One region of the Mesorhizobium sp. M0904 genome, then DNA from elsewhere that is predicted to be linked to it. Evidence: riboswitches for the same ligand, from Rfam matches in the RefSeq annotation. Region 1 holds a riboswitch; the other holds the start of a gene.
What was found. A riboswitch is a leader RNA that binds a small molecule or an ion and turns the genes downstream of it on or off. The one in region 1 is predicted to bind cobalamin.

Region 1 (4,418 bases):
AATCGCGGTACTGGGCGGCATATCCGGGAAAACTGGTCAGATCCGCTCCTGTTTGATTTCTTTCACTTTTCACTCCACTTTTCTCTCCTAACATGGATGCCGCCAAAACCCTGCTAGCATGGCGCGGAATCGCAGATTCTCTGCTCTGTCCGGCATCATCAGGATACCCGCATTGATGAAGGAAAAAATCTCACTTCGCATGGCCCGCCGCATCGCGCTGGCGGCACAGGGATTCAATGACCCCCGACCCGCCGGTACACCCGACCGCCGACATCTGGCCCGCGTGCTTGCCCGTACCGGCCTGCTGCAGATCGATTCCGTCAGCGCCGTGGTGCGCGCCCACTACATGCCGCTCTATTCGCGGCTTGGCCCCTACAAGCTGGCGCTGCTCGACGACGCCGCCATAACGCGCAAGCGCATGGTCTTTGAATATTGGGCGCACGAAGCCTCCTTCCTGCCGGTCGAGACCTATCCGCTGATGCGCTGGCGCATGCAGCGGGCCGAGCGCGGCGAGGAAATGTACAGCGGACTGGCCAAATGGGGCCGCGAGCACGCCGCCTATATCGAAGACATCTATCGCGAGGTCGCCGAACGAGGCCCGATCGCGGCGTCGGCTTTCGAAGGCCAGAAGGGTTCGGGCGGCTGGTGGGGCTGGAGCCATGCCAAGCACGCCTTCGAATGGCTGTTCTGGGCCGGCCGCATCACCACCGCGCATCGCCGCGGCTTCGAACGGTTCTACGATCTGCCGGAGCGCGTACTGCCGCCCGCGATACTCGCTCTACCGGTTCCCTGCCCCGAGGACGCCCACCGCGAATTGCTGCGCATCTCCGCCCGCGCCCATGGCGTCGCCACGGCAGGCGACCTGCGCGACTATTTCCGCCTCTCGCCCGCCGATATTAAGGGCCGCATCGAGGAGCTGGTCGAGGCTGGCGAGCTGTTGCCGGTGAGCGTCGACGGCTGGAGCAAAACAGCCTATCTCCACAAGAACGTCCGTTTGCCGCGCAGGATCGAGGCGCGCGCCTTGCTTGCGCCGTTCGATCCCGTGGTCTTCGAGCGGTCGCGCACCGAGCGATTGTTCGACTTCCACTACCGCATCGAGATCTACACGCCGGCCGAAAAGCGCCGGTATGGCTATTATGTGCTGCCGTTCCTGCTCGGCGACAGCCTCGTCGGGCGCGTCGACCTCAGGGCCGACCGTCCGGCCGGCGTATTGCGCGTCCATGCCGCCTATGCGGAGCCCGGCGCCCCGCCACAAACCGCTGCCGAACTCTTCGAGGAATTGAAGCAGATGCAGGGCTGGCTCGGGCTTGAGCGCATCGAGGTGACGGCTGCCGGCGACCTTGGCCGGCCGCTCGCAGATATCGCCGCGTCATAGACGTGCGTTGACACGACTGCCTCCACAAGCCTAAATCCGTTCCAGACGGTCCCCTGCCCGCAACGGCAGGGGCCAAGAGGGAATGCGGTGCGAAATCTCGATTTCAAATCCGCGGCTGTCCCCGCAACTGTAAGCGACGAGCCAAGGCCGAAAACCACTGGGATATTCCCGGGAAGGCGGCACCAAGGCGATGACCCGCGAGCCAGGAGACCTGCCGTCTAGGACATAAGAATCCGATCGCCTGGCGGGTTTTCCGGGCAAGGAGCCTGATTTGGAACGCGACAGCAGTTTTTCGGCTGAGACAGCGGATTTATTGTCCGGCCCTGACGATTCCCTGGCCGGCGTTACCGTCATCGTCTGCTCTTCCTGCCGTGACGAGACCGGTTCGGACGCTCATCCCCGCGCCGGCGAACTGCTCGCCGAGGACACGCGCCGCGCCGCTTCCGGCGAAAACATCAAAATCCGCACCGTCGAATGCCTCGGCAATTGCAAGCGCCGGCTCAGCGCCGCCATGCTGCGCGGCGGCTGCTGGAGTTACGTCTTCGGCGACCTGACCGCGACCAGCGGCGCCGATCTCGTGACCGGCGCAAAGCTGTTCGCCACCTCGACGGATGGGCTCATTCCGTGGCGCGGCCGTCCCGATTGTCTGAAGCGCGGTCTGGTTGCCCGCATCCCTCCCCTCGACCTTTTGAAGGACTTGATATGACCGCTGCCTCCCTTTCGCGCGTCCCCTGCACCATCGTTACCGGCTTTCTCGGCGCCGGCAAGACGACATTGATCCGCCATTTGCTCGAAAACGCCAAAGGCAAGCGGCTGGCCATCATCGTCAACGAGTTCGGCGACATCGGCATCGACGGCGAGATCCTGAAGGGCTGCGGCATCGACACCTGCCCCGAGGAAAACATTGTCGAGCTGGCCAATGGCTGCATCTGCTGCACCGTCGCCGACGATTTCGTCCCGGCGCTCGACCAGATCCTGTCGCTGATGCCGAGGGTCGACCATATCCTGATCGAGACGTCCGGGCTGGCCCTGCCCAAGCCGCTGGTCCAGGCCTTCCAGTGGCCGTCGGTCAAGAGCCGGGTGACCGTCGATGGCGTTATCGCCGTCGTCGACGGACCGGCGCTGGCTGATGGCCGCGTCGCCAACGACATGGACGCCCTGCAGGCGCAGCGCACGCAGGACGAGACGCTCGAACACGACGATCCGGTCGAGGAAGTATTCGAGGACCAGCTCGCTTGCGCCGACCTGATCATCCTGTCGAAGAGCGACCTGATGGACGCAGCCGGCTCGGCCCGTGCCAATGCCGTCATCGGCAAGCATGTTGCGCGGGCGGTGAAGATCGTGCCGACTTCGCAAGGCAAGGTCGATCCGTCGGTGCTGCTCGGCCTCGGCCTCGCCGTCGAGGACGACATCGAGAACCGCAAGACCCATCACGACGACGAGCTCGACCACGAACATGACGATTTTGACTCGTTCGTCATCGACATCGCGTCCGTGTCCAACCCGGACGAGCTCGCACAACGCGTCGCCACGGCGGCGGCGGAGGAAAACGTGTTGCGCGTCAAGGGCTTCGTCGAGGTTGGCGGCAAGCCGATGCGGCTCCTGCTGCAGGCCGTCGGCCCGCGCGTCAACCATTATTACGACCGCGCCTGGACGGCTGAAGACGATCGCCGCTCGCGCCTTGTCGTCATCGGCCTGAAAGGGCTGAACCGCCCGGCGATAGAGCGTATCCTCGCCGGCTGACCCCAGGTACGAGCCGCGATGCACATCCTCACCACCACATCCGCCTCGCTCGACGATCTCGCCGAGCCTGTCGATCTCAGGCAAACGCCTGCGGATGTCGTGGCCCTGTCCTTCACCGACAGCGACCTGGCCGGGCTGGCGGCGGCGTGGAAGGCGGATGCGGACCGCCTGCCCTCGATGCGGCTCGCCGCCTTGCGCGACCTGCGCCATCCGATGTCCGTCGACCTCTGGACCGAGAGCGTCGCCCGCCACGCCAAGGTCATTCTGGTCCGCATTCTCGGCGGCTACGAGTGGTGGCGCTATGGCTGCGACCAGCTCGCCGTTATCGCGCGAAATCGCGGTATCAAGCTGGCGCTCCTACCGGGCGAGAGCCACGACGAGGATTTGCGACTGATCGAAGGCTCGACGCTGCCGCGCGAGGAGTTGGACGCCCTGCTGGGCTATTTTCGCGAGGGCGGGCCGGCAAATATGACGGCGCTGGTGCAGAGGCTGGCAAGTCTCGCTGGATCGGGTGCGGCGGTAGCCGAACCTGTTAGCGTGCCAAAGGCGGGATTTTACGAGCCGGGGCTGGGGGTCGTCCCCCTCCCCCTCGAGGGGAGGGTCCGGCCGAAGGCCGAGGGTGGTGTCCTCTCCGAAGCGTGCCAACACTTTGAAGCGCGCCGACAGAAAAAAATGTCGAGCACTGCCGCAACGACCCCACCCGGCCCTTCGGGCCACCCTCCCCTCGAGGGGGATGGGGACGTCGTGCCAATTCTCTTCTACCGTTCGATGCTGCTCGCCGCCGACGTCGCGCCCATCGACGCACTTTTCGAAGCGCTGAGCGCGCGCGGCATGGCTCCCGTGCCTATCTTCGTCTCCAGCCTCAAGGACCCGGCCTCACTCGCCTTTGTTGAAACCGCGCTTGCAACGCTGAAGCCTGCCGCCATCATCACTGCCACAGCTTTCGCCTCCGGGGCCGAGCCGGGCGTTGAAACCCTGTTCGACCGCGCCGGCGTGCCGGTGTTCCAGGTCATCGTCGCAACCACCCGCCGCGACATCTGGCAAACCAATCAGCGCGGCCTGGCGCCGGCCGACCTTGTTATGCATGTCGTCCTGCCCGAGCTCGACGGCCGCATCCTGGCCGGCGCCATTTCCTTCAAGGGCGAAAGCGAAACCGATCCTGCATTGGCCTTCCGCGCCTTCGCCAACCGGCCAGAGCCCGACCGCGTCGCGCAAGTGGCGAACCGTATCGAGGCATTCGTGCGCCTGCAGCGGACGCCGCGCGCGGAACGCAAGCTCGCCATCCTGATCCCCGACTATC
Region 2 (4,418 bases), on a different contig from region 1:
GGCCATGGCTGTATTGTTGGAGCCTTGACAACAAAATACTCTTGATAAATCCGCAATATGTCCGCACCATTGAGCTTATCGGTGACGATGTAGAGGAGATGCCAGAGTATTATCATCCAGAAATCTATCGGGCTTTGGATGACTGGGATAAGGGTGAGGTTTCAGGAAAGCTGAAGAAAGAATGCGATGCCATCATCGCAGAGATGGGTGATCAGGAAGCCGTGCGCATGGCCTCCTATGTTCGCGTCACATATGACGACGGAGAAGATGAGTGGAACTTCTTGGATGAGGAAACCGCTACGACTTTCTTCGGATTGGAAGCTGCGACCTTTGACGTTCCCCAGTGTAGTTTCGCCGAAGTGGAGGAAGAAGGTTACTACCGAGCGCGATACGCCAACCTTGATCGCGTCGCGGTGATGGAGGTTCCAAGCGACCGTTATCACAGATTGACCGCGCCCGAGGAAGCTTAGAACCATCCACGAAGGGCGCATGTTACATCTCGACCTTGCGTGGTGCGTTTTCAGTACGAGATGACGTTAAGCGTAGGTAGTGGCAGGTAAGAGTGCTCGACCAGAAGCTCAACTGCCTCCTCAATATCGCTGCCGATGTGCCGCAGGACACGTCCACGGGAGCGTGGATAGGCGTGAAGTTCCTGCACTCCACGGTCCGCTCTCCCATCGCCGGTGTGTGCCCGACGCCATCTTGTGGACGAGGTTGGCCGCGTGCACCCGGTTGTATTCCGGCTTGCGGTCCGCCTGGGCGGTCCGCCGCGATGGCTATCTCCATGTCAATCGGCGCCGAACTTTGACTGCCCGCTGCTTTTGATGAATTTGGCGAGGTCCCGCGCATAATCACTCTTGGTCTTCTCCTTGAGGCCCTGTGTCGCGAACTTGTGGTCCAGCAGGGCAAACAGGTCCAAGTCCCCTTCCGCCTGTGGCGCTGGCTTGCCCTCACCGCCCTCGGTTTCCCAATTGGGGACCGCTTCTGCGCGCTGCACCGTGGCGATTGTCCGCCCAAGACGCATCACAAGATCGAACGCCAAACCGTGCGCGTGCACGACGATTTGCCGCTCAGGCCTCATTTGGACAGGACTTGAGCTGGCCCGGTGGTTTGAGCCGGGTTACCTTGAGCCGGTGGGCTGCGAACAAGCAGTTCGAGACATTGGCCTCGATCACTTCGCAACACGCCGCTGCGCCTGGCCTCGGTGTGCTCCCCCCGAAATCGTTGTGTCATATCACCGAGGGCATCACGGCCAACAGCTTCCACATGGGCAACAGCCTCGCCATTGAGCCGAATATGGTCGCGAGCAGATCACCAACGAAGCGGTCGGAACCTCGGAGCCGAAGTTCGACGCCGAGGTGGTTCGCATGATGCGCTAAGCAGCACCACGGCGCTTGCCGGTATGTTTGCTGCCGGCAGCCGACGAACTCCTATCCTCCTGGACAAGGGCGCCGTGCGTCATTGCTTTGATTTACCGGCCGCTCAAGGCTTCCACAGTTTTCGCTTTCGAGGCGACCTTTGGAACATGCCAACGGAAATTTAACATAACGACATAAACATTTCTTTATGCGGCGTTGACAAAGAAGCGAACTGCTGTAATTGTCTCCCGCGTCGTGGTTCTCCGTACGGCGCTGCCGCAGCGGAGCTAAGAGGGAAGCCGGTGCGATGCCGGCGCTGCCCCCGCAACTGTTAGCGGCGAGCCAACCCCACTCATGTCACTGAGGCGAATAGCCTTGGGAAGACGGGTAGAGGCTATGACCCCGCGAGCCAGGAGACCTGCCACGGCGAATTACGTCCACGGGCGGGGTGTCTCGGTGGCCGCTGCAGCCTGGCGTTCGTGCCGGCCTGCTAGCGTCTTCCTTGTCACCGACGCCCCAACCATCGGGGTCTGGCATGACTGTCTCTCAGCAAATTCCTGTAGCAACGCTCGGCGTGCCCCGCTTCGGTCGTCGGCGAGAACTGAAATTCGCGCTTGAAAGCTACTGGTCCGGAAAATCGTCCGCTGCCGACCTTCTCACGACCGCGAAGGCTCTCCGTGCCGCTAGCTGGGAGGAGCAGCACGATCGCGGCGTGTCGAAAATCCCGTCGAACGACTTCTCGCTCTACGACCATGTGCTCGACACCGCAGCCATGGTCGGCGCCGTTCCATCCCGTTACGGCTGGAATAGCGGCGAGGTTCCACTTGACATCTACTTCGCAATGGCGCGGGGCAACCAGGGTCAGACGGAGGATTGTCGACACGCTGGTCACCAGCAGGCGGCTCATCGGTCTGATGTAACCGCGATGGAAATGACCAAGTGGTTTGACACCAACTATCACTACATTGTGCCGGAACTCAACGATGATCAGACGTTCGCCCTCTCGTCGACGAAACCGGTCGATTACTTCATCGAGGCTAAAGCTCTCGGCGTTCACACACGCCCAGTCATCCTTGGACCGATCACCTTCCTCAAGCTGGCGAAATCGCCTGCCGAAGGATTCGATCCCATCGCGCTCCTGCCGCGGCTGCTGCCCGTCTACGAGCAACTCCTGCAGAGGCTGAAGCTGTCTGGAGCCGACTGGGTGCAGATCGATGAGCCAGCGCTTGTCCTCGATCTGAACCCGAACGAACGAGCTGCGTTCGAATTCGCCTATGGCCAGCTGTCGAAAGCCGCGCCCGAGCTGAAGATCATGCTGGCTACCTATTTCGGGCCGCTGGGAGACAATCTCGAAACCGCGGTTTCTCTGCCCCTGGCCGGGCTGCATATTGATCTCGTGCGCGCTCCCGAGCAGCTGGAAACGGTGGGTCGGCTCGCACCGAAGGATCTGGTGCTCTCGCTTGGCTTGATCGATGGCCGCAACGTCTGGCGTGCGAACCTGCCCGCCATTCTCGACCGCATCAAACCGATCGTCGCCGGCTGGCCCTTGGACCGCGTCGAGATCGCGCCTTCTTGCTCGATGCTGCATGTGCCGATCGACCTCCGCATGGAGACGGAACTCGACGCGGACATCAGGTCGTGGCTCGCCTTCGCGGCCCAGAAGACCGACGAGTTGGTGTTGCTTGCCCGGGCCCTGTCCCAAGGCAGGGATGCGGTGGCAGGCGCGTTGAAAGCGTCTGCCGAGGCTGCCGCCACTCGCGTGACATCCACGAAGATCCATGACCCGCTGGTTGAGGGGCGGATCGCCAGCATTGACGACAGCATGAAGCGACGAGAGAGCGCTTTTGCCGAGCGCTCCAGAGTCCAGGCCGGCACGCTCGGGCTGCCGCCGTTCCCGACGACGACCATCGGGTCCTTCCCGCAGACGCCGCAGGTACGCAGGGCGCGGGCCGCTCATGCGAAGGACCAGCTGAGCTATGTCGACTACGAGACCTTCCTGAAGAAGGAGATCGAGGCTGCAATTCGCTGGCAGGAAGAGATCGGGCTGGACGTGCTGGTGCACGGTGAGTTCGAACGAAACGACATGGTACAGCATTTCGGCGAGCAGCTGTCCGGCTTCGCCTTCACCCAGCATGCCTGGGTGCAGAGCTATGGGTCGCGTTACGTGCGCCCCCCCATCATCTTCGGCGACGTATCGAGGCCCAATCCGATGACGCTGCGCTGGTGGCAGTTCGCCCAGTCGCTTACGAAAAACCCTGTGAAGGGAATGCTCACAGGCCCAGTGACCATTCTCAACTGGTCATTTGTTCGCGACGACGTACCCCGCTCCGAAGCATGCCGCCAGATCGCGCTCGCCATCCGCGACGAAGTGACGGATCTCGAATGGTCCGGCGCAAGGATGATCCAGATCGATGAGGCCGCGTTTCGCGAAGGATTGCCACTGCGCCAGTCTGATTGGAACGACTATCTCGACTGGGCTGTCGAATGCTTCCGGATCGCTTCAACGGGTGTAAAGGACGCGACTCAAATCCATACCCACATGTGCTATTCGGAGTTCAACGAGATCATCGACGCGATCGCTGAAATGGATGCGGATGTCATTTCGATTGAGACGTCGCGCTCGAAAATGGAACTGCTGGACGCCTTCACGAGCTCCAAATATCCGAATGAAATCGGGCCCGGAGTCTACGACATTCACTCACCACGGGTCCCGGAAGTCGGCGAGATTTCGGATCTCGTCATGCTTGCCCGCGAGCGACTGTCCGATGCCCAACTGTGGGTAAACCCGGACTGTGGCCTCAAAACCCGCAAGTGGGAGGAGGTCCGCCCTGCCCTCATGAACATGGTTGCTGCAGCACGCGCGCTCCGGGAGAAAGTGTAGGCCGGAAGGTTTCCTGGTTGCTCACCATGTGGTGAGTTAGCGGCTGCCGCATGTGGGCCGTGAATGTGCCAAAACGCGATCACATCCTTTGAAATAAGTCACTCGAGCGAGAAAGTGCACTTTCCTTCGGCACGTGTACTAATCGCGCAGGAATAAAGGGAACCGTTTTCTCCCTGTGA

Region 2: linked by a shared signal. The riboswitch ahead of metE (5-methyltetrahydropteroyltriglutamate--homocysteine S-methyltransferase) and the one ahead of NKH80_RS20950 (DUF1636 family protein) in region 1 are both predicted to bind cobalamin.

Annotation. Positions count from the first base shown of each region.
Region 1 is NZ_JAMYOC010000020.1:24,283-28,700, reverse strand. It holds gene NKH80_RS20955 (winged helix-turn-helix domain-containing protein) at 176-1,375, shown strand; cobalamin riboswitch at 1,405-1,608, shown strand; gene NKH80_RS20950 (DUF1636 family protein) at 1,647-2,081, shown strand; gene cobW (cobalamin biosynthesis protein CobW) at 2,078-3,118, shown strand; gene NKH80_RS20940 (cobaltochelatase subunit CobN) at 3,137-4,418, shown strand, end outside.
Region 2 is NZ_JAMYOC010000040.1:6,390-10,807, forward strand. It holds gene NKH80_RS28935 (helix-turn-helix transcriptional regulator) at 1-470, shown strand, start outside; gene NKH80_RS28940 (hypothetical protein) at 788-1,042, opposite strand; cobalamin riboswitch at 1,598-1,798, shown strand; gene metE (5-methyltetrahydropteroyltriglutamate--homocysteine S-methyltransferase) at 1,894-4,239, shown strand; gene NKH80_RS28950 (FMN-binding negative transcriptional regulator) at 4,338-4,418, opposite strand, start outside.